2 regions of the Pseudoalteromonas sp. RB2-MNA-CIBAN-0110 genome follow, and region 2 is predicted to be linked to the other one. Evidence: predicted binding sites of a transcription regulator. Region 2 holds the regulator's gene; the other holds the start of a gene.

Region 1 (12,082 bases), on a different contig from region 2:
ATAAAAATAACGTTTGGTTAGCAAGTTTTAGTGAAGGCTTATGGCTTGCCCATGAAGGGCGAGTAGAAAGGCATTCAGCTGTTTCAGATATGACCGAGTCTGTTATGGCTATCAGCCAAGCTCCTGATGGAAAACTGTGGGTTGCTAACAAAAGCGGCATTGGTTATTTCGATTTAGATAAAAGTTTTATTAATTTAGTTCCAAGTAGTAAATATGGATACGCGTCAGTACACGATCTACAATTCGATGGTGAGCGATTATATATAGCCACGGGGCGCGGCTTATTTGTTTTTGAAAACAAGACACTCTATACCGTCCCTGGTCGAGCGCTCCGCGATAACCCGGTATTTGCAATAAGTCGCTCTAGTAAAGGCGGTTTTTGGATTGGTACCGGACGCGGTTTATATCGATTAAATTATGCTGGTTTAACGCCTTTTGCATATAACGCTTTTTTAGGTAGTAAGTTTATTACCTACGTATTGGATAAAACAAACTTTGGTGTGATTGGTACTAGTAAAGGCGCATATTACTTTACAGACCGTGGCATTGAAAAAATTGGTGACCAAACAACACTTGAAAGTGCATACGTAACTAGTGTGCTACATATAGATGGCGTGGGTATTTTAATCGGCTCTCTTAACGATGGGCTTTTTTACAGAAGTACGCAAGGGCAGTGGCGTCAACTCGATGCAGCTAATGGCTTACCGTATGGGTCTATATTTAGCCTAGAATATGATGAAAAGTTAAAGCATGTTTGGGTAAGCACCATGAAAGGTGTTTACAGAATGCCTGTAGAGCAATTTAAAACAGAGATAAAAAGCTTAAAAGTTGAAGAAGTGATTTCATCTTTTGACCGTCAACTCGATGGTAAAGCGAATCAATGTTGTAGTGGACTTGGGCATGATGCGGTAGCAGACACCGGTAATTCTATTTGGTACCCAAGCTTACAAGGTGTTGTTGAAATACCTAAAAATGTAGAGCTATTTGGTGTGCTTGCATTAAAGCCAACAATAGAAACAATAACAACACCACTTCGTCATTTAACCACCGCTGCGCTTGGTAAAAAACCATCATTAGAAACAGACGAGCGTGATATAACGCTAACTTACACAGCTATTGATTATTATGCACCAAACAGTATTGAATTTAGATATAAACTAAGTGGCTTAGATAGTGACTGGCGCTATGCTAATACGCGACGTGAAGCTATTTATACTAACTTGCCTCCAGGCTCGTTTTTGTTTCAGTTAGAAGCGAAGCGCCAAGGTGAAGACTGGACTAAAGCGCAAGAAGTAGAATACGGCTTTGTAGTGCCTGAGCGCTTTGACGAAACTATTTACTTTAGGCTTTTAATTACCAGTGGCTTTATTTTGCTTTTTTATCTCATTTTTTGGGTGTTTAGAGCGCAAGAGCGTAGAAAACAAGAAGCATTAGAGGGCTTGATCACCGAGCGTACCTTAGAGCTTCGTCAAGCTAATGATAAATTAGGCCAAGTGAATTCACAGCTTAAATTAGTTAGTCACTCAGATGAGCTAACAGGGCTGCGTAGTCGTCGCTTTTTGTTTGATCAACTCCCTAAAGATATTGAACATTTTCAACGTAATTCACAATCACTGCAGGCACAAGGCAAGTCACTGGTGCTGGTAATTATTAACTTTGATAACTTCAGCCGTATCAATGATGCCTATGGCCCAATTGCAGGTGATAGCTGCTTACAGCAAATGGCTGCATTATTAAATTCGCGTACGCAGGGTTCTGACTATGTGGCACGTTGGAGTGGTGATGAGTTTTTACTATTATTACGTGATTTTAAATGCAATAAAATAGACAGCTATGCTTCAGATCTTTGTAAAGTAATAGCGGCTAATTCATTCCAATTACCAAATGGAAAAACAACTAATATCACGGCATCAATTGGTTGGTCATTTTATCCATTACCACTTTTGGGTGGGCAGGTAATTAGCTGGGAGACATCTATTAACCTAGCAGATATTTCACTACACCAAGTTAAAAAGCGCGGTGGTGATGGTGTTGCAAATATTACGTTTGATGATCAGCTTGATGCATTTGAGTTTGAACAAAATTCTAACGTTGATCAACAATTAGGTATTTTACAAAGCAATGGCCTAGCTGATATTAAAGTGTGGATGCGCTGATCAGCAATATTTGATATTAAAAAAGGAGCCTAGGCTCCTTTTTTAATATGCTCAACTTTAGATGTATAGGAAGTTAATTAATAAACGCTTTAATAGCGGTTAATATTCCTTGCTCGCCTAACCCCATTTCATCGTGCATTTCATCTTGGGTGCCGTGTTTAATAAACTCATCAGGAATACCTAAGTTAAGGATATTAATATCAGCTTTTTGCGTTGCTAAGAATTCGTTAACTGCAGAGCCGGCACCGCCAGCAATCGCATTATCTTCAAGCGTAACAATTACATCGTGGCTAGTTGCAAGCTCATTTAAAAGTGCGGTATCAAGTGGTTTAATAAAACGCATATTAACAAGCGTTGCATCTAATTCATCTGCAGCAAGCTGTGCATTTTCAAGTAATGTACCGAACGATAAAATGGCAATTTTACTGCCTTTCTTAATTGTATCTGCCTTACCTATTTCAAGCAGTTGCATAGTGCTTTCAATGTCTGCAGTACCTGCACTACCGCGAGGGTAACGAACAGCAACTGGGCAATTTGCTTTATAGCCGGTGTACAGCATTTGACGGCACTCGTTGGTATCGCTTGGTGCCATAATTACCATATTTGGAATGCAGCGCATAAAGCTTAAATCGTACGCACCTTGGTGAGTTTCACCATCGGCTCCCACAATACCAGCGCGGTCAATGGCAAATAATACAGGTAAGTTTTGCAGTGCAACATCATGTATTAATTGGTCATACGCACGTTGTAAAAAGCTTGAGTAAATAGCAACAACAGGTTTTAAACCTTCACAGGCAAAGCCAGCAGCTAAAGTAACCGCATGCTGCTCAGCAATGGCCACATCAAAGTATTGATCTGGAAACTCTTTAGAAAAACGTACCATGCCTGAACCTTCGCGCATTGCAGGCGTGATAGCCATTAACTTGCTGTCTTGTTCGGCCATATCACATAACCAATCGCCGAATACTTTTGAAAAAGTAGCAGCACTAGGTTTAGATTTAGGTAGGCTAGTTGTGCTCGGATCGAATTTTGGTACACCATGATAGCCAATAGGATCGGCTTCAGCCGGTTTATAGCCCTTACCTTTTTGCGTTTTTATATGTAAAAGCTGTGGGCCTTTTAAATTACGCATATTACGTAATGTATCTACAAGCATGTTTACATCGTGACCATCAATGGGACCAATGTAATTTAGGCCTAATTCTTCAAAGAAGGTACCCGGGATCATCATGCCTTTAATGTGCTCTTCCATTTTACTGGCAAGTTGCTTTACCGGAGGCACTCCTGAGAGTAACTTTTTACTACCTTCACGAATGTTAGTATAAAAGCTACCTGATAAAATTCGAGCAAAGTGATTTGTTAATGCGCCAACATTTTCAGAAATCGACATTTCGTTATCATTTAAAATAATAAGCATGTCTGATTTTACATCACCTAAATGATTCATCGCTTCAAATGCCATGCCTGCGGTTATAGCTCCGTCACCAATAATGGCTACAGACTTTCGACCTTTACCTTCTTTTTGTGCAGCAATAGACATACCTAAGGCAGCTGAAATAGAGGTGCTTGAATGGCCTACGCTAAACGTATCGTATTGGCTTTCATCGCGAAAAGGAAAAGGGTGTAAACCGTCTTTTTGGCGAATGGTGTGCATTTGCTCGCGACGACCAGTAAGAATTTTATGCGGATAAGCTTGATGACCCACATCCCAAACTAGGCGATCGTCTGGAGTGTTATAAACATAATGCAGCGCAACGGTTAGTTCAACCGTCCCTAAACCAGACGCTAGATGACCGCTACTTTGCGATACTGAGTTGAGTAAATAATCGCGCAGCTCATTGCTAAATGCAGGGAGTTTGTCTTGCGCTAAGTCACGCAATTGGGCTGGCTCGTCAACCAAATTAAGTAATGGATACTTGCTACTATCAAGTGTCATGGTTTTATATATATCCTTCGCTAACATTAATTAATTCAAAGCTTTTACGAATAATTAATGTTGAGTAATAATGTCAGTGCTAATTGCAATACGTATGAGCAAAAATTAGTGGTCACGCTCAATTAGGTAATTTGCTAGCGACGCAAGAAGTGTTGTGTCAGCATCTATATTTGCTAACGCTTCATGGGCTTGTTGTATTAAATTTTGCGCCTTTTCTTTAGCGCCTAGCATACCTAATAACGCCGGATATGTCGCTTTATTCGCGGCAATATCGGAGCCTTGTGGCTTTCCTAAAATAACTGTATCGCCTTCAACATCTAAAATGTCGTCGTGTACTTGAAATGCTAGCCCTATAGCATACCCAAAAACACTTAAATTTTCTAAGGTTTGTTGATCAGCCTTTTCACTGCACAGTGCACCAAGTGTAATTGCGCAATTAATTAGAGCCCCGGTTTTTAGCTTATGTATTCGCTCAAGCTCTTGTACGGTAATTACTTTATCTGTTGCTGCTATGTCAAGACCTTGTCCGCCAACCATACCCTGAAGGCCTGATGCGTGGGCAAGTGTAGCAATCATTTTTACTTGTGTTTGCGATGAGCATTCAAATTTGTGATTCGCAATAAGCTCAAAAGCAAGAGTTTGAAGAGCATCACCGGCTAAAATTGCATTTGCCTCGCCAAACTCTATATGACAAGTAGGGCGTCCGCGGCGTAAGTCGTCATCATCCATTGCTGGTAAGTCATCATGGACTAACGAATAGCTATGAATACACTCAATTGCAGCAGCAAGTACGTTTAAGTCTTGATGGTTTGCGCCGAGCATTTTACCTGTGGCATAAACTAAAAATGGACGTAATCTTTTACCGCCATTAAATAATCCATACTGGGTGGCGTTCTTTACCGTTTCCTCAGTATCTAGAGGCTGGTTAAAATGCTGTTGTAAGGTCGCTACTACATCTTTTTGAGCACGTTCAATATGATTTTTTATGCTCACAGCTATTCCATATCATTATCAAAATTTGTAAGTACTGACTTTTCGCCATTCCCCATCAAAATTGATACTTTTTGTTCTGCTTGCTGTAATTTCCCTGATGAAGCACTTGCTAATGCAATTCCACGCTCAAATTGCTTTAACGATTGCTCAAGCGATAAGTCACCTTGTTCCATGTCACTAACGATTGTAGATAATTCTTCTAGTGCTTGTTCGAAACTTAAGTTTTCAGGTTTTTTAGTCGCCATCTTTATTTCAGCTTACATAATAAATTTAGGGGTCAATTTTAGGGGGAATGCTAAACTAGGTCAAAGGATGATATTGGTTTTTTACCTTTATAACGTTAAATTATATTTCAAGTGCATTAATAAAGCCTTAATAGCGGTCTGTTGGTTTAATAAATCAATTGATAATTAGGTAGCCCTTATAACTTGATCTAAGATAGTGCTAAAGGCTGCTTTTTATGTTTATTTATAAAAATGGCTTAAGCAATTCAATATGTTGCCGATAAGCAGTTAATAATAAAAGTTTATGATAAGGCCATTAAGCATGAAACTTCTGGAGGAAATGTGGATTTAGCAACCATAATCGGGATCCTAGGCGCAATTGGCTTAATTGTCATGTCTATGTTTATGAGTAGTAGCGGTGAAATGGCTATGTTTTACAATACCCCGTCTGTGGTTATTGTATTTGGTGGTTCACTCTTTATTGTTTTATCAAACTTCACTATGTCGCAATTTTTGGGAATAGGTAAAGTTGTTGCCAAAGCGTTTATGTTTAAAATCGAAACGCCAGAAATACTTATCGAAAAAGCAGTAGAACTTGCGGATTCAGCTCGTAAAGGCGGTTTTTTAGCACTCGAAGAAGCTGAAATTCCAAACCCCTTTATGCGCAAAGGCGTCGATATGCTCGTTGATGGCCATGATGCAGATGTAGTTCGCGCTACACTTCAAAAAGATATTTCTCTAACTACGACTCGCCATGAATTGGGCGCGGGTTTATTTAAGTCGTTAGCTGATATAGGGCCTGCAATGGGCATGATTGGTACTCTAATTGGTTTGGTTGCAATGCTGTCTAACATGGATGACCCGAAGGCAATTGGTCCTGCAATGGCAGTAGCACTATTAACAACTTTATATGGCGCGTTTTTAGCCAATGTTGTGGCAATTCCTATTCAGGTAAAACTTGAACTGCGTAAAGACGAGGAAGCGATGAATCAGCGTTTAATTTTGGATGCTATTTTAGGTATACAAGATGGTCAAAATCCAAAAGTAATCGAAGGTATTTTGAAAAATTACTTAGCTGAATCTAAACGCAAAGTAGATACCGAGGAGTAACTATGTCTGATCAAGAGTGCAAATGCCCACCACCAGGTTTACCTGCATGGATGGGAACGTTTGCCGATTTAATGTCACTGTTAATGTGCTTTTTTGTACTCTTGCTCGCGTTTTCAGAAATGGATGTACTTAAGTTTAAACAAATTGCGGGCTCTATGAAGTTTGCTTTTGGTGTGCAGAATAAAATTGAAGTAAAAGACATCCCCAAAGGTACCTCTGTTATTGCCATGGAGTTTACCCCAGGCAAACCAGAGCCAACCCCAATAGAAACCATTCAGCAGCAAACAGTCGAAATGACTCAACAAATGTTAGAGTTTCAGGCTGGCGATGAAAGCTCAGCAGGCGGCAGGCAAGAACAGCGCGGGGATAAACGCGGTGGCGAATCTCGTAGTACCTCACAAGAAGAATCTTCTGAGCAAGCAACTTCAGCAGCCGATCAGGAGCAAACTAACGAGCTTGTTAAAAAGATAGCGCAGCAGCTTGAAAAGCAAATAATCGATGGCGCAATTGAGCTTGAGTCTTTAGGGCAGCAAATAATTATTCGCATTAGAGAGAATGGTTCATTTCCTTCAGGTAGTGCATTTTTACAACCTAAGTTTAAACCTATAATTCAAGATATCGGTGTGCTGTTAAAAGATGTACCCGGTGAAATAACAGTATCTGGCCATACAGATGATTTTCAGGTATCAAATGAGTTATATATTAATAATTGGGACCTATCATCAAAGCGTGCTGTAGCCGTTGCAAGTGAGCTACAAAAAGTTCAAGGCTTTGATAAAACTCGAATGATGGTGGTTGGTCGAGCTGAAACACGACCACTTGTACCGAATGACACCGATGAAGATCGCCGCAGGAATCGCCGAGTAGAAATATCTATATTACAAGGTAAAGCAAAAGAGTCAGCTCCTATAGATGTAAGATAACTTTTATTGGCAAACACACTTATTTATCATAAAGTATGCTTTCTTTAACAAATGTAACGGAATAGTTTATGAAAAAGGTCGATAAGTTTAGTTATATGCCAGGAAATGGCGGTGGTAATGACGATGATGAAAAAAAACTTGATTAACTCTAATGCCTGAATGGTTTTTAAAGACTATATTGATATTAGATACTAGTTGGGTGTTTATTTTAAGCCCTGCTATTTTCATCTTTTATTTTAGAAAAGATTATTTGGCCCTGCGTTTCGCTTTAATTACAGCCGCTTTTTTTTTATATGGAACCATTATTCATCCTTACTTGAAAGAGTTTGATAATGGGATTTATGTTTATCGATACCTTGTTTGGGCCTTTAATGATATTGCTTGGATGGCACTCATCGCATATCTGGGTTTAAAAGATAAGGTTTATTTATGGCAATGCGTATTAGGTCAATTGGTTGTTATTATGGCACCAATTTTACAGCTATTTAGATTAGTCGACCGCCATTTATGGGATCTTTCTTATAGTACATACATTTATAAAACCTTATTGCCATTTATTAATATAGGCACCGTTGTTGTTTGTTATCTTCCGCTTATTTATATTTTAACAAAAGACAAAAAAAGCCCAGCTAGCCAATAGTTACAAAAAGTTCCCTCCTTTAAAATAGCTGTGCTAGACTACTGTTTATATAAACAGTGGTGAGCAGGCTATGAAACTCTACATTGCAGAAAAACCTTCACTTGGACGCGCTATTGCTGATGCGTTACCAAAACCACATAAAAAATATGATGGTTATATAGAAGTCGCTAATGGCGATTGTGTATCGTGGTGTATTGGACATTTGCTAGAACAAGCAGAACCCGATGATTACGATGAGCGCTTTAAAAAGTGGCAGTTTGAACACTTACCTATCATACCTGAACAGTGGAAGTTAAAAGCCAAAACCAAAACTCGCAAACAGCTCACTGTTTTAAAAAAATTAATTAAACAAGCCTCGCAACTTATTCACGCTGGCGATCCAGACCGTGAAGGCCAGCTACTAGTCGATCAAGTAATTGAAGAAGCTAATATAAGTCAGGCTAAAAAGCAGAGTACGCAACGTTTACTCATTAGTGATTTAAACTTATCGGCGGTAAAAAAATCACTGGGTACTATGCGTTCTAATCGAGATTTTATTCCGTTAAGTGTATCTGCTTTAGCGCGCTCTCGTGCTGATTGGCTATTTGGTATGAATTTAACACGTGCATACACACTAGCTGGGCAAAAAGCAGGGTTTGGTAATGTGCTTTCGGTAGGGCGAGTACAAACCCCTATTTTAGGTCTTGTTGTTAATAGAGATAACGAAATAGCACACTTTGTATCTAAGCCTTTTTACGATGTACTGGCGCATTTACTTACTCCAGATAACCAGCCATTCATAGCTAAGTGGGTTCCTAGTAAAGCATGTGAGCCACATCAAGATGAAGAAGGGCGAATACTTAACAAAGCACTCGCACAAAATGTTGCTTCACGCATTACAAAGCAAAGTGCTGAGCTTACTTCACTTGACCAAAAACAAAAAAAACAAAGTGCTCCATTACCGTATAACCTATCTGCACTGCAAATAGATGCGGCTAAAGCATTTGGTATGCCAGCTCAAAAGGTGTTGGATATTTGCCAAATACTTTACGAACGTCATAAACTAATTACTTACCCACGCTCTGATAATCGTTATTTACCTAAAGATCACCATCAAGATGCATCTGCTATTTTTAAAGCTATAAGTGCTAATGGTGGGCAAAGCAGTGAATTAGTAAACGGGGCTGATGTAAAAAAGCGTAGTAAATGTTTTAACGATTCAAAAGTGGCTGCCCATCATGCCATTGTGCCTACGGCTAAGCAGTTAAAGTCAGCGAGTTTGAGCGGTGACGAAGCGAAGGTATATCAATTAATAAGCCGCCATTACCTAATTCAGTTTTATCCCGACTATATATATAACGAAACTAAAGCAGAGATAACAATCGCTGGCGGATTATTTAAAGCAAATGCAAAACAAGATGTAAGCTTAGGCTTTAAGGTATTAATGGGTAAGTCTGAATTAAAAGATGAAGCTACGTTACCTCCTTTAACAAAAGGTATGTCTCTTTTTTGTGAGCAAGGCGAAGTAGTCGAAAAGCATACATCACCCCCTGCTTATTTTACCGATGCTACATTATTGGCTGCGATGACCGGCATTAGTCGTTATGTTAAAGATCCACAAATTAAAAAAGTATTAAAAGACACTGATGGTTTAGGTACGGAGGCAACACGTGCGGGAATAATCGAGTTACTATTTAAGCGGCGTTTTTTAAAACGTGAAGGTAAGTCAATTAGAGCGACCGAAACGGGACTTGCCCTTATTAGCGTATTACCACAAGGTTTAGCGAGTCCTGATTTAACCGCAAAGTGGGAATCGAGCTTAGGTGATATCGCGCAGCAAGTAATGAGTTATCAGCAATTTTTACAGCCTTTACTTGCTGACCTAAATGGGTTTGTACAATTAGCAGCAAACTGCGATAGCAATGCATTTGCAAGGTTACCAAAAAGTTCACCTAAAAAACGCTTTGCTAAACGAGGTGGAAAAGCGACCTTTAAAAAGTCGAGTTATAAAAAAAGCTCTGTTGCTAGTTAGCTACAGAGCCATTTTATTAAACGATATTACTTAACCTGAACTCTGCTTGAGATATATTTATTATCCAGAATTCAGGTTACTTATTAAATAAAGCAACAGCAGCGTTACTCATTGCTTTTATTCCGGTAGGGATAGCAACTTTATAATCTGGTGCAAATTTACTAGAGTGTAGGGAAGGGAGTACTTCACCTGTTTTTATCGAATCTGCATATTGTGCTTGGTTTACGCCACCTAGCCAAAATAAGGTAATAGGGATGTTTTCATCGGTGCGTCCGTATAGGCCAAAGTCTTCACCCGCCATTACAGCTTGTGTTTCAAGCACATTGGTATCACCAATTGCGCTGGCAATAGAGTTTCTAACAATGTCTGTTTGTGCAGGGTTATTATAAGTAGATGGAATAGATTCATCTTCATGTACATATACTACAGGGTAGTTTGATTCATTTAGGCCAGCACTTTGTGCAATACCTGCCGTGATTCGTTTTATTGCTGCTATTTGAGCACTTCTAACATTTGGGTTATAGCTTCTGAGAGTGAGTTGTAGTTTTACTTCATCCGAAATCACATTATGTTTTGAGCCACCATGAATAGACCCAACCGTAATAACCGAAGGCTCTAGCGGTGAAAGTTCTCGGCTTGTGATTGTTTGCAGAGCAAGTACTGTGCGTGCAGCTATAATCACAGGGTCTATAGTTGTATGCGGATAAGCACCATGACCACCTTTACCTTTTATTGTAATATCGACAGAATCTACACTTGCCATAGTGTATTCATTTTTCATTGATACCTTACCAGCGGGGACGCTAGCACTTACATGCAAAGCAATTATATGATCAGGTTTTTCATATTTACTAAATAGTCCTTCGCCTAACATGGCTTTAGCACCCCCACCAACTTCTTCGGCAGGCTGTGCAACCATCATCAAAGTGCCTTTCCATTGATCTTTGTGTACTATTAATTGCTCAGCAGTACCAATAAAAGAGCTCATGTGAATATCGTGGCCACAACCGTGCATTACACCTACTTTAGCACCATGCTCGTCTATTACTTTAACTTTTGAGGCATAGGACTTTCCTGTCTGCTCTATAATAGGTAAGCCATCGGTGTCAGTACGGATCATCACGGTTGGACCGTTTCCGTTTTTGTAAATGCCGACAACACCAAAGCCACCTACATTACTTGTTACTTTAAAACCCAGCTGAGTTAATTTATCCGCTATTTTATTACCCGTTTTTTGTTCGTGATAAGAAAGCTCTGGCGATTGGTGTAAATCGAGGTAAAACTTTTCTATAGCTGGCATGGTTTTGCTTAAATTCAAATCGAGTCCATTTGCTTGTACTAATGGGCTTGCTAATAAAAGTATTGCACTTAGATAAGTTAATTTCATGTTTTCCCTCATTGTTGAATATGTATACCGGATGATTTAGGTATATGACTTGTAATTATTATGTTCACCACCATATAAAAACCTAAATAGATGAATATGGCAATCAATTCAATGAGCAACATAGTTAGTATTAATGCGCAAAACCTTCAACAAGTACTCGGTGAAACATCACAGCAAAAATTGGTGTTGCTTAACTTTTTCTCTCCTCAAAGTCCTGACTGCATCGGACAGGCTGCAATTTTAGATAAAGTAGCGGCTGAATATGCAAGCTATATAGTAGTAGCAAACCTAGATTGCGATGCAGAGCAAGCACTCGCTTCTCAACTTGCGCAACAAGTTGGCCTTCAAACACTGCCTACGCTTGTATTATTAAAAGACTCTGCACCAGTAGATTTACTTGCAGGTGTTCAAAGTGAGGCACAAATACGCGAAGCCCTAGCAAAGCATTTACCTGCGCAACAAGACTTACTGTTAGAGCAAGCAAAACAAGCGTTATTAAAGTCAGATTTAAATGCTGCATTTAATTATGCAAAGCAAGCTTATGAAATAGACAGTGGTAATGCACGCATCAAATTAGTGCTTGCAGACATATGTATTCAAATTCACAAGGTAGATGAAGCCCAAGCGCTTATAAATACAATAGATGCACAAGAGCAAGATGCTTACTTTAATAATATAAAAGCAAAATGCGAAGCTGCGCTT
Region 2 (12,082 bases):
GTTTGGCCTTGATGCAGTATGGATCAAGCCTGATCAAAAAGATGAAGCGCAATCACTAGGTTATACCGTTGTAGATTCAGCCACGGTAGTCGCCACTCATATTAGCCAGTTATTAACTAACAGTGCGGCGTTGTTACTAGGGCATGAAGAAGTTCAAAACCTGCTTGATATGCTTGCTAAAAGCCATCCTCGCTTAGTAGAAGGACTAGTACCTGATGTGTTGCCATTAACTGCAATTGTAAAAGTACTGCAAAATTTATTGAATGAAGGTGTAGCTATTCGCGATATGCGCTCAATTGTTCAAACCCTTGTTGAGTATGGTCCGCGTAGCCAAGACCCCGATGTATTAACGGCTGCAGTGCGTATTTCTCTGCGTAGGTTAATTGTTCAAGATGCGGTTGGTATGTCATCAGAAATCCCTGTCATAACCTTGGCACCTGAGTTGGAACAGATGTTGCATCAGTCATTACAAAATGCAGGCGATGAAGGTGCCGGTATTGAGCCTGGACTTGCAGAGCGACTTCAAGTGTCATTGACACAAGCGCATCAAAATCAAGAAATGGCCGGTGAACCTTCTATATTGCTAACGTCAGGAATGTTACGCACTGTGTTATCTCGTTTTGTTAAGTACACCATTCCAGGATTGAGAGTGATGTCTTATCAAGAGGTACCAGACGAAAGACAGATCAAGATTGTTAGCTCTGTAGGCCAACAATAAGATTTTAACAGGGGTTGAATCATGAAAATTAAACGTTTTTTTGCTAAAGATATGCGCACAGCACTTAAAGAAGTTAAAGATGAGTTAGGTGTTGATGCGGTTATTATGTCAAATAAGAAGCTGGCTAACGGTGTAGAAATTGTAGCGGCAGTTGATTATGACAAAGCAGCCCCTAAAGTAGCAGCGCAACCACAACGCCCTGCAGAGCCGCGTGCTCAAGCACCACAGCAAAGTGTACATAATTTTGTAAAACCAGAGCCTCAGCGTGCCAAACCAGAGCCGCAAGCAAAAGTGGCTGACAGCCTACAAGCCTTATTAGAGCGCCAATCACCGCGTCCTCGCTCCCCTGAACTTGCATCAATGTTTTCACAATCAGGTATTGATACTACCGATAACTATCAAGAACCAGTTATGGAACAGCGTACTAAAAATATGTTTGCTCCTGAAAATGCAGCGCCAGTTCGTCCACAAACTCAAGCGGATAGCTTAGGTTTTGATGATTTAGACAGCGACTTTGATGATTCAGATAGTCCAGTAACTGCTCGCCAACAAACACCCAATAATGAAAGCGAAGAAATGACAACAATGCGTGAAGAAATGAACGCAATTCGTCAATTACTTGAGCATCAAGTATCAGGCTTAATGCAGCAAGATATGGCGCGTCGCGATCCAACACGCGCTTGCATGGTTGACCGCTTAGTCGGTATGGGTATTGATAAAGAAGTAGCGCAACAAATGGCATGTTTTGTACCTGATGATGTATCTCGTAAGCAAGGCTGGAAAGCGTTGTTAACGATGGTCGAAGATCAAATGCAAACAACCAATAATGAAATACTTCGCCAAGGTGGTGTATATGCGTTAGTGGGTCCAACAGGTGTTGGTAAAACAACAACAGTTGCTAAGCTTGCAGCGTTAGGCGCACAAAAATATGGCGCTGATAAAGTGGCCTTAATAACCACTGATACATACAGAATTGGTGCTTATGAACAGCTTGCTACTTACGGCCGTATTATTGGTTGTGGTGTAAAGCAAGTTAAAGATGCTAATGAATTAGCTGAAGTTTTATATCATTTACGAAATAAACGTCTAGTATTAATTGATACAGCAGGTATGAGTCAGCGAGATTTACGTTTAACTGAGCAGTTAAACACGTTAATGCGTAACCAACGTGTGGATATTCGCAGTTACTTAGTACTAAGCGCGACGGCACAAATTAATGTATTACAAGAAACAGTACGTCACTTTAAAAAAGTACAGTTAAGTGGTTGTATTTTCACTAAGTTAGATGAATCATTAAGTTTGGGTGAGATAATTAGTATTGCGATTCAAAATCGCCTTCCAATAGGGTATCTTACTAACGGTCAACGAGTGCCAGAAGATATTCGTGTTGCAAATGCTGAAAAACTAGTGAAAAAGGCTGAGCAGTTATATTTAAAAAGAACAAAAGCACAACATTCAAGGCACCAAGCAGTGGCGCCAAGTACAGTAGGGATGTATGATTAACACAGTATTAGATCAAGCAAGCGGCCTGCGCAAAATGAGTCAAAACAATAACAACGGCGTAAAAGTTATCGCTGTAACCGGTGGTAAAGGTGGGGTGGGGAAAACAAATGTTTCTCTAAATACCGCTATTGCACTAGGGCAACAAGGTAATAGAGTATTAGTGCTGGATGCTGACTTAGGTTTAGCAAACTGTGATGTGATGCTTGGTTTACGTGTAGAGCGCAATTTATCACACGTTTTGTCAGGTGAATGTGAGCTTGACGAGATTTTAGTTGAAGGGCCTGCTGGTATTAAAATTGTACCCGCTACATCGGGCTCGCAAAGTATGGTTGAATTATCGCCATCTGAGCATGCCGGGCTAATTCGTGCATTTAGCGAATTGAATACCGAATTTGATATTTTAATTGTAGATACAGCCGCTGGTATTTCAGACATGGTGCTAAGCTTCTCACGAGCAGCACAAGATGTAATGGTTGTAGTGTGCGATGAACCAACATCAATAACCGATGCTTACGCACTTATTAAAGTATTAAGCCGCGAGCACGGTGTTTATAAGTTCAAAATTGTTGCCAATATGGTCCGCAGCATGCGTGAAGGCACTGAATTGTTTGCAAAACTATCTAAAGTTACCGATCGCTTTTTAGATGTTTCAATGGAGCTAGTAGCAACGGTTCCTTATGACGAAAATATGCGCAAAGCAACACGTCGCCAAAAGGTGATTGTTGAGCTCTTTCCAAGTTCGCCAGCCGCTCTCGCGTTTAAAGCGCTGGCGACAAAAGCAGTTAAATGGCCAATACCAAATCAACCATCTGGGCATTTAGAGTTTTTCATTGAGAAACTAGTAAACGGCTAATTATGACAACATTGGTGAATAGAGCTATGGGATATCAATCAACACAAAACTTAAATGTGATTGTTGAGAAACATGCATCACTTGTTAAAAAAGTGGCATGTCATCTAATTGCTCGATTACCACCTAGCGTTCAGCTTGATGATTTAATTCAATCAGGAATGATAGGTTTAATAGAAGCTTCAAAAAACTTTGATGCAACAAAAGGCGCAAGCTTTGAAACCTTCGCCGGTATTCGTATTCGCGGGGCTATGCTTGATGAAATGCGCCGTGGTGATTGGGCTCCTCGTTCAGTACACCGTAAAAGCCGACAAGTTGCAGAAGCAATTACTGGGCTCGAAAGCAGTCTGAATCGCGAACCAACAGATACAGAAGTTGCTGAAAAACTTGAAATTTCACTCAATGAGTACCATCATATTTTAAATGATGTTAATACCAGTAAAGTATTAGGCATAGAAGACCTTGGTGTAGATGAGGATGTTATCACTCCCGTAGGCCAAGATTTAGCGCTAGACAAACCTTTTAATAATGTTAAAAATGATCGGTTTAATGAGTCTTTACTAAATGCAATAAAGTCATTACCAGAGCGTGATGCAATGGTACTTTCTTTATACTATAACGATGAAATGAATTTAAAAGAAATAGGACATATACTCGATGTAAGCGAATCGCGTGTAAGTCAGATACATGGTCAGGCGATGATTAAGCTTAAAGCTAAAATCAATGACTGGATAAACTAGTAGTAAGTAAACTAAGGTTAATACCTCACTGGGGGATGTTTTGGATAAAAACATGAAAATTCTTGTAGTTGATGATTTTTCAACGATGAGACGAATTATAAAAAACCTATTACGTGACTTAGGTTTCACTAATGTTCAAGAAGCTGATGACGGGTCTACAGCTTTGCCTATGTTACAAAATCAAGTATTTGATTTTGTGGTTACAGATTGGAATATGCCGGGAATGCAAGGTATTGACCTTCTAAGAGCAATTCGTGCAGATGATAAGTTAAAACATATCCCTGTACTGATGGTAACGGCAGAAGCTAAAAAAGAACAAATAATAGCTGCAGCGCAAGCTGGCGTTAATGGTTATATTGTTAAGCCATTTACGGCTGGAACATTAAAAACTAAATTAGAAAAAGTATTTGAACGCTTAGGCTAATGATGGGGGAGAGGCTTATGTCAGCACCAGCTGCGCCTCAAATAACGTTAGAACAAGCTCGTCAACTCGTCATTTATTTAGAAAACGATGAGCAAGATAAAGCTAATCAGTTGATTTTAGAGACAGCTTCGCAAGAGCAGTCTAAATTATTTGCTGAAGTTGGGAAGTTGACTCGTCAACTGCACGAAGCACTTAAAAGCTTTGAGCTTGATACTCGCTTAACTAACATAACGACAGATGCGATTCCAGATGCTAAAAAGCGGCTTAATTATGTTATAGAAATGACAGAAAATGCGGCTAATAAAACAATGGATGCTGTTGAGGCTAGTTTACCTATAGCACAGCAACTTGCAGATGAAATATCTCATATCAAACCGACATGGGATCGTTTAATGAGTCGGGAGATTGAGCTTGGTGAGTTTAAACAACTTTGCCATAGTATCGATAAGTTTATGAATAACTCTCATCATAAAACGGATGAGCTTCAAAGCTTAATGACAAATGTACTAATGGCTCAAGACTATCAAGACTTAACAGGTCAAGTTATTCGCCGTGTTATAGAACTTGTTAGAGAAGTAGAAGAAAGCTTACTTCATCTTTTAACAGCGTTTGCTGAACAAGATGACAGTGACAACACAGCGAATAAAGTAGAACAACAAAAAATAAAAGAACCAGTTGCCACACAAACTTTAGCAGGTCCTGAAGGCCCTATTATTGATAAAGAATCGCGTAATGATGTTGTGTCTGATCAAGATGAAGTCGATGATCTTTTATCAAGTTTGGGCTTCTAAGAGGAGAGTAACTGCATGTTTGAAGTCGATGAAGATATTTTACAAGACTTTCTTGTAGAGGCAGGAGAAATCCTAGAGCTTTTATCTGAACAGTTAGTTGAACTGGAAAATAATCCAGAAGATACCGAGTTACTAAATGCCATATTTAGAGGCTTTCACACTGTAAAAGGTGGTGCAGGCTTTTTAGCTATGACAGAACTTGTTGATGCTTGCCACGGCGCTGAAAACGTATTTGATTTACTACGTCAAGGCGTGCGAACGGTCAATTCAGAGTTAATGGATGTTATTTTACAAGCGCTCGACACCATTAATGAAATGTTCGCGACTATCCAAAATAGGGATAAGCCGGAACCAGCAGATCCTGAGTTACTTCAAACCCTCCATATTTTGGGCCTACCTCCAACAGAAGCCGAGCTTAACGGAGTCGCTTCAGAAACTGACGTTGAACAACCTCTTGATCAAGTAGTTGATACGCCAATAGCTGATGAGGAAGATCCATTTGCATTTGATGAAATGTTTAGTGGAACTCCTTCGGTTAGTGATGCTGAAATAAACGAAATCACTGAAGATGAATTTGAAAACTTACTTGATGAACTACACGGTAAAGGACAAGGTCCTGCAGTTGAAAAGCCAGTAGCAAGTAGTAGTGATTTTAATGGTGATATTACTGATGATGAATTTGACAGCTTATTAGACGAGTTACATGGAGTTGGCAGTTTTGGTGAGGTTGCGAGTAAAGCACCTGAGCAAAGTAGTGTAGTTAAAGCACCTGTAGAACCAGCTAAACCAGCGTCAAATACTGCTAATTCATCAGATGATGAAATTAGTGATGATGAATTTGAAGCGCTTCTTGATGAACTTCATGGTAAAGGCACTGCACCTAAATCAATAGAAAGCACTCCAGCTGTGAAACAGCCCAATATCCCAGCTAAACCAGCTGCAAAAGCTAGTGTGCCTGTAAAAAAACCAGAACCTGTAAAAGCACCCGCTTCTAAACCGGTAGAAAAACCGGTTGCTAAAGCAGCGCCAGCAACGCCTAAAAAATCAGCGCCACCAGCAGCAGAGACGACAGTTCGCGTAGATACAAAACGACTTGACCAAATTATGAATATGGTTGGTGAGTTAGTACTTGTGCGAAATCGTTTGGTTAGTTTAGCGACCAATTCAGACAGTGAAGCAATGGGTAAAGCAATCTCTAACTTAGATGTAGTGACTGCTGATATTCAAGGCGCGGTTATGCAAACGCGAATGCAACCAATTAAAAAGGTATTTGGTCGTTTCCCTCGCGTAGTACGCGATTTAGCACGCAGCTTAAACAAAGACATTGACTTACAACTTGTAGGTGAAGAAACCGATTTAGATAAAAACTTAGTGGAAGCACTAGCCGATCCGCTTGTGCATTTAGTTCGAAACTCAGTTGACCACGGTATTGAAATGCCAGCTGTTCGTGAGGCTGCCGGTAAGCCTAGAACAGGTAATGTTACTTTATCAGCGTCTCAGGAAGGCGACCATATTTTGTTGACCATTAAAGATGATGGCGCTGGTATGGATGCTGAGAAACTGAAAAAAATAGCAATTAGTAAAGGCGTGCTCGATCACGATCAAGCGAGTCGACTTTCTGACACTGAAGCATACAACCTAATTTTTGCACCTGGCTTTTCTACAAAAGAAGAGATATCTGATATTTCAGGTCGTGGTGTTGGAATGGATGTGGTGAAAACTAAAATCACCCAATTAAACGGCTCTGTAAGTATTCAATCTGAGTTAGGTGTAGGTACTATTTTAGAGATAAAAGTACCACTTACCTTAGCCATATTACCGACCTTAATGGTAATTGTTGGCGCACAAACATTTGCGTTACCACTTGCAGGTGTTAGTGAAATATTCAACTTAGATTTAACGAAAACAAATGTGGTTGATGGGCAATTAACAATTATTGTGCGTAAAAAGGCAATACCGTTATTCTACCTCGAGCACTGGTTAGTTAAAGGCTCAGATCGTTCACAGCGAAAAGCAAAAGGCCATGTAGTTATTGTGCAAATTGGTACGCAGCAAATTGGTTTTGTTGTTGACTCATTAATTGGCCAAGAAGAAGTAGTGATTAAGCCGCTTGATGCGTTACTTCAAGGAACACCAGGTATGGCAGGTGCTACAATAACTTCGGATGGTGGCATTGCACTGATTTTAGACGTTCCAAACATGTTAAAACATTACGCAGGCTAATAATAAAGTAGGTATATATTTAATATATACCTACGCATAAATTTAATAAGAGAGCTAAATGGCCGTTAAAGTTTTAGTTGTTGATGATTCAAGCTTTTTTCGCCGCAGAGTAAGCGAAATTCTTGAGCAAGATAGCGATATACAAGTTATAGGCTTTGCTGTGAATGGCAGAGAAGCTGTTGAAAAAGCAGCTCAGCTACGTCCAGATATGATCACTATGGATGTCGAAATGCCTGTGCTTGATGGTATTAGCGCAGTTAAAGAGATAATGGCGAGTAATCCAACGCCTATCTTAATGTTTTCATCACTAACACGTGATGGCGCAACAGCAACGTTTGATGCGCTAGATGCTGGAGCAATGGATTTTTTACCGAAAAAATTTGAAGATATCGCTCGTAATAATGAAGACGCTATAAAGCTTTTGCAAAATAAAGTGAAAGATATAGGGCGAAGACGTTTACCGCGAACGTTTAAATCTGCAACACCACCTAAGCCGGTAATATCAACTAAACCGATAACAAGCTCACTTTCGCAAAGAACAAACACACTAACGCCTTCGATAAAACAACCCGATAGAAGCTTTCAAAGAGTAGCCCCTACGACACCGTCAGGTTCTAATGTTGCCTCAATGCGAGCAAGTGGAAAGCAATACCAGCTTGTGGCTATTGGCACTTCTACAGGTGGCCCTGTTGCACTACAAACTATATTAACTCAATTGCCTGCTAATTTTCCTCATCCTATTTTACTTATTCAGCACATGCCAGCTGCATTTACACCCGCGTTTGCAGCGCGCTTAAACGGTTTGTGCCAAATAAAAGTGAAAGAAGCACAACAAGGTGACCGCTTACAACCAGGAACGGCTTATTTAGCGCCTGGCGGACAGCAGATGATGGTAGAAGGGCGTGGTGCAAATAGAATACTGCGCGTATTTGAAGATCATAGCGAGAGAATAAGTTATAAACCGAGTGTAGATGTAACGTTTGCCAGTGCAGCAAAAACGTATCAAGGCGATGTGCTTGCTATCGTTTTAACAGGCATGGGCGCTGATGGACGTGACGGTGCAAGAATGTTAAAGCAAACGGGGGCAACTATTTGGGCACAGGATGAGAAAAGCTGTGTTGTTTATGGAATGCCTCAAGCCATTGCTAATGCGGGGCTTTCGAGTGAAAGCTTAGCATTGAGCGATGTTGCAGCACGTATAAAGAGAGAGGTAGGTTGTGGATAAACTCTCAATATTTGGACTATTTGTAGCACTGGGTGCAATAGGTCTAGGTTACTCTTTAGAAGGCGGCGTTGTTTCTGCTTTATTTAATGGTCCTGCCCTTATTATTGTATTAGGTGGCACGCTTGGTGCTGTTATGTTGCAAACATCAGCAAGTACCTTTAAAAAAATGCTAAATATGAGCTCTTGGGTTTTTGTTGCGCCACAATATGATATTGAAGATGCAATAGAGCAAGTTAAGCGGTGGTCTCATAAGGCACGTCAAGAAGGTTACTTAGCGCTTGAAAACGAAGCGCTAGCTCACCCAGATGCATATGCAGCAAAAGGTTTAAGCTTGCTTGTAGATGGCTGCTCAGAGCAAAAACTACGTGACACGCTTGAAATTGATTTACTGCTAGAACGCGATCGCTTGCTTGAAGCCGCACGTGTTTATGAAGCGATGGGGGGCTACAGTCCTACCATTGGTATTTTAGGTGCTGTGCTTGGTTTAATACAGGCAATGTCGTTTATTACCGATCCACAAATGCTTGGTGCAGGCGTTGCAACGGCATTTATCGCGACCATTTATGGTGTTGGTTTAGCTAATTTATTGTTTTTACCTATGGCAAATAAGTTAAAACAGCGTGTAGAGCAAAAAATGCTTTACCATGAAATGCTTGCCGAAGGTGTGATTGCAATTAGCGTTGGTGAAAGCCCAGTAAATATAGAATTAAAGCTTGAAGCCTACCGTGTAGAGCGTCCTAATTTAGTGGACGAATAACATGCTACGCCGACGACTTCGTCACTCTGCTCCTAAAAGTCAACATACAGAGCGTTGGCTTGTATCGTATGCCGATTACATGACCATTATGTTTGCTTTTTTTGTGGTGTTGTATGCGATAGCGATCAACAAAGAAGAACAATTTCAAATATTGTCAGACTCCCTCGAACACGTTTTTGATAAATCTGCCCGCCAGCACTCCCAGCAAGGTGAGGGCGTCAATGGTAATGGAATATTGACTGATAGAGTGACACCTGAACAAGAAGTTCTTTATGGTGAAAGTATTTTAAAAGAAGAACAAGGTCCAGAGTTACTCGACGGTCAAAGTGATACAAGTAACATACAACAGAAATATTTAGGTAAACCACTCGATAGCTTACTTGCTAAGCTGCAGTCAGCGCTTATTGATGAAATTCGTGATGGAGAAGCCAGTTTAGAGCTTAATCAAGATTGGCTGATTATAGAGCTAAGCTCAGGTATGTTATTTTCAAGTGGTAGCTCAGTTGCACACTCTAGGGCAAAGCAAGTCGTCAAAATTGTTAAAGATATTATTGCTCCAGTAGATAACTATATTAGGGTGCGTGGCTATACTGATGATGAAAGTATTCGCAATGAAATATTTCGCTCAAATTGGGAACTCTCGGTTGCTAGAGCAACATCTATTTTAGTAGAGCTGGAAGCATTAGGTATTAATTCTGCCAGAATGGCGATAGAAGGTTATGGTCAATATTCACCTTTTGTAAGTAACGATACAGAACAAGGGCGAGCAGAAAATCGTAAAGTTGTTATTGCACTTTCTAAGTATGGTTTACCACCGATACAAGACATTAAAGGTGATGAACAAGCCGTTAAGCCAGTAGCGGAAGAGCCTGAAATTGAGCTCCCTTCAGATGACGATACAATAAAAATAATTCGTTTGCCTCATGGTGGTATTCGCATAACAACGCGCAATGAACAGTAATTAGGATGTAATGTGAAGATTTGGACTGTCGCAAATCAAAAAGGTGGTGTTGGTAAAACAACAACAGCAGTGAGCCTTGCTGGTATTTTAGCTTTGCAGGGTAAGCGTGTGTTGCTTATTGATACAGACCCTCATGCATCACTCACTTATTACTTTGGCATTGACTCAGAAGATTTGGAAGTCAGTGTATATGATATTTTTGCGCGTGGCACGAGCATGCAAAGTGAAGAGATACTTCAAGCTTTATGTCCATCAACACTTGAAAACCTAGATATTTTACCCGCAACAATGGCGATAGCCACGCTTGATAGAAGCATGGGTAATAAAACAGGTATGGGATTAATACTAAAAAAAGCGCTTGCAAAAATCAGTGAACATTACGATTATGCCATTTTAGATTGCCCCCCAGTTTTAGGGGTGTTAATGGTTAATGCGCTTGCAGCAAGTGAGCGAATTTTAGTGCCAGTGCAAACGGAATTTTTAGCACTGAAAGGGCTTGATAGAATGATGCGCACTATGGAATTAATGCAAACCTCTCAAGCGAAAGATTATCAATATACTATAATTCCTACTATGTATGATAAACGAACTAAAGCATCGTTAGAAGCATATAAAACACTGCAAAGTACGTATGGTGATAAAGTCTGGCCAGGTGTGATACCGGTAGATACTAAATTTAGAGATGCAAGCTTTGCGCAAAAAGTGCCTGTAGAGTATTGTCCTCGTTCGCGTGGTGTATACGCATATAAAGCACTGCTAGAATATTTAATTGAACAAGGTTAATGAATGAGTAAGCAATTATTTGCTAATGAAAAAGTAATGAAACAATACCTAGGGGCTTTGTTATGTGAAGACGAGCCTGTAGATAACCTTGAGCCAGTCGCAAAATTACTTGAGCAAATGCCACACGACTCGCAGCAAGAACATATTCATTTAAAACCAAAAGAACAGATAAAAGCGGCAGAAAAAATATTTGATCAAGACTTACTTAATCCTGAAATTAAGCCAATAGTTGAACCGATATTTGAAGCCGCAAAAGTTAATAAAGCCATTGACGATGAAGTAATAGAGCCGATAAGTACGACTACAGAAGAACCAGAACCACAGATTATAACCACTAGCCAATCTGACTATTTTGATGGTGAATTTCAGGCATTATTTTTTGAAGTTGCTGGTTTAACATTGGCTGTGCCATTAAAAGCATTAGGCGGTATACATCAATTAGGTGAAGTAAATCATTTATTTGGTAAGCCAAAGTGGTTTAAAGGCGTTATGCTCAACAGAGAAGAAAAGCTTAATGTTGTTGATACTGCTCGTTGGGTAATGCCAGAAAAGTATGATGATAAATTAGAGGCGTCTTTAGATTATCAGTATTTAATTACCTTAGGTGATAGCCAGTGGGGCTTATTAGCTGAAAAGTTGATAAATAACATTACATTGAGTAAAGAAGATGTAAAATGGCGTACAAATAAAAGTAAGCGCCCATGGCTTGCTGGTGTTATAAAAGAAAAAATGTGTGCTTTAATAGATGTAGATAATTTAAATATATTATTAGAGAAAGGCTTAGATAGCCGTCAGTAGTAATGACCATTACGGGGTAATAGCATGAATCAAGATAAATTACTGTCAGCAAATAAAAACGCAGATAATAATGATGAAATTTTACAGTGGGTTACGTTTAAGCTAGAGGAAGAAACCTACGGCGTAAATGTAATGCAAGTACAAGAAATACTTCGTTATACAGAGATAGCCCCTGTACCAGGTGCACCTTCTTACGTTATTGGTATTATTAACTTACGCGGTAACGTTGTAACTGTTATTGATACTCGTGCACGTTTTGGTTTGTTAGCTGCTGATGCAACCGATAATTCTCGTATATTAATTATTGAA

The links. The regulator FliA, encoded in region 2, starts transcription of late flagellar genes. The targets are predictions, from matches to a motif close to CTAAAGNTNNNNNNNNNNNNGCCGATA.
Region 1: pomA (flagellar motor protein PomA) is a predicted target of FliA. The motif match lies at 5,566-5,592, and genes of this name have one in related genera.

What each region holds. Positions count from the first base shown of each region.
Region 1 covers NZ_JBEOOQ010000020.1:65,661-77,742, forward strand. The annotation lists gene AAEY68_RS11450 (ligand-binding sensor domain-containing diguanylate cyclase) at 1-2,156, shown strand, start outside; gene dxs (1-deoxy-D-xylulose-5-phosphate synthase) at 2,230-4,092, opposite strand; gene ispA ((2E,6E)-farnesyl diphosphate synthase) at 4,198-5,085, opposite strand; gene AAEY68_RS11465 (exodeoxyribonuclease VII small subunit) at 5,088-5,330, opposite strand; gene pomA (flagellar motor protein PomA) at 5,652-6,419, shown strand; gene AAEY68_RS11475 (flagellar motor protein MotB) at 6,422-7,342, shown strand; gene AAEY68_RS11480 (hypothetical protein) at 7,494-7,982, shown strand; gene AAEY68_RS11485 (DNA topoisomerase III) at 8,053-9,993, shown strand; gene AAEY68_RS11490 (M20 metallopeptidase family protein) at 10,070-11,380, opposite strand; gene AAEY68_RS11495 (tetratricopeptide repeat protein) at 11,492-12,082, shown strand, end outside.
Region 2 covers NZ_JBEOOQ010000010.1:70,129-82,210, forward strand. The annotation lists gene flhA (flagellar biosynthesis protein FlhA) at 1-718, shown strand, start outside; gene flhF (flagellar biosynthesis GTPase FlhF) at 740-2,221, shown strand; gene AAEY68_RS07415 (MinD/ParA family ATP-binding protein) at 2,214-3,074, shown strand; gene AAEY68_RS07420 (RNA polymerase sigma factor FliA) at 3,101-3,811, shown strand; gene cheY (chemotaxis response regulator CheY) at 3,852-4,235, shown strand; gene AAEY68_RS07430 (protein phosphatase CheZ) at 4,253-5,026, shown strand; gene AAEY68_RS07435 (chemotaxis protein CheW) at 5,042-7,249, shown strand; gene AAEY68_RS07440 (protein-glutamate methylesterase/protein-glutamine glutaminase) at 7,308-8,474, shown strand; gene AAEY68_RS07445 (flagellar motor protein) at 8,467-9,231, shown strand; gene AAEY68_RS07450 (flagellar motor protein MotB) at 9,233-10,192, shown strand; gene AAEY68_RS07455 (ParA family protein) at 10,205-10,975, shown strand; gene AAEY68_RS07460 (chemotaxis protein CheW) at 10,979-11,773, shown strand; gene AAEY68_RS07465 (chemotaxis protein CheW) at 11,798-12,082, shown strand, end outside.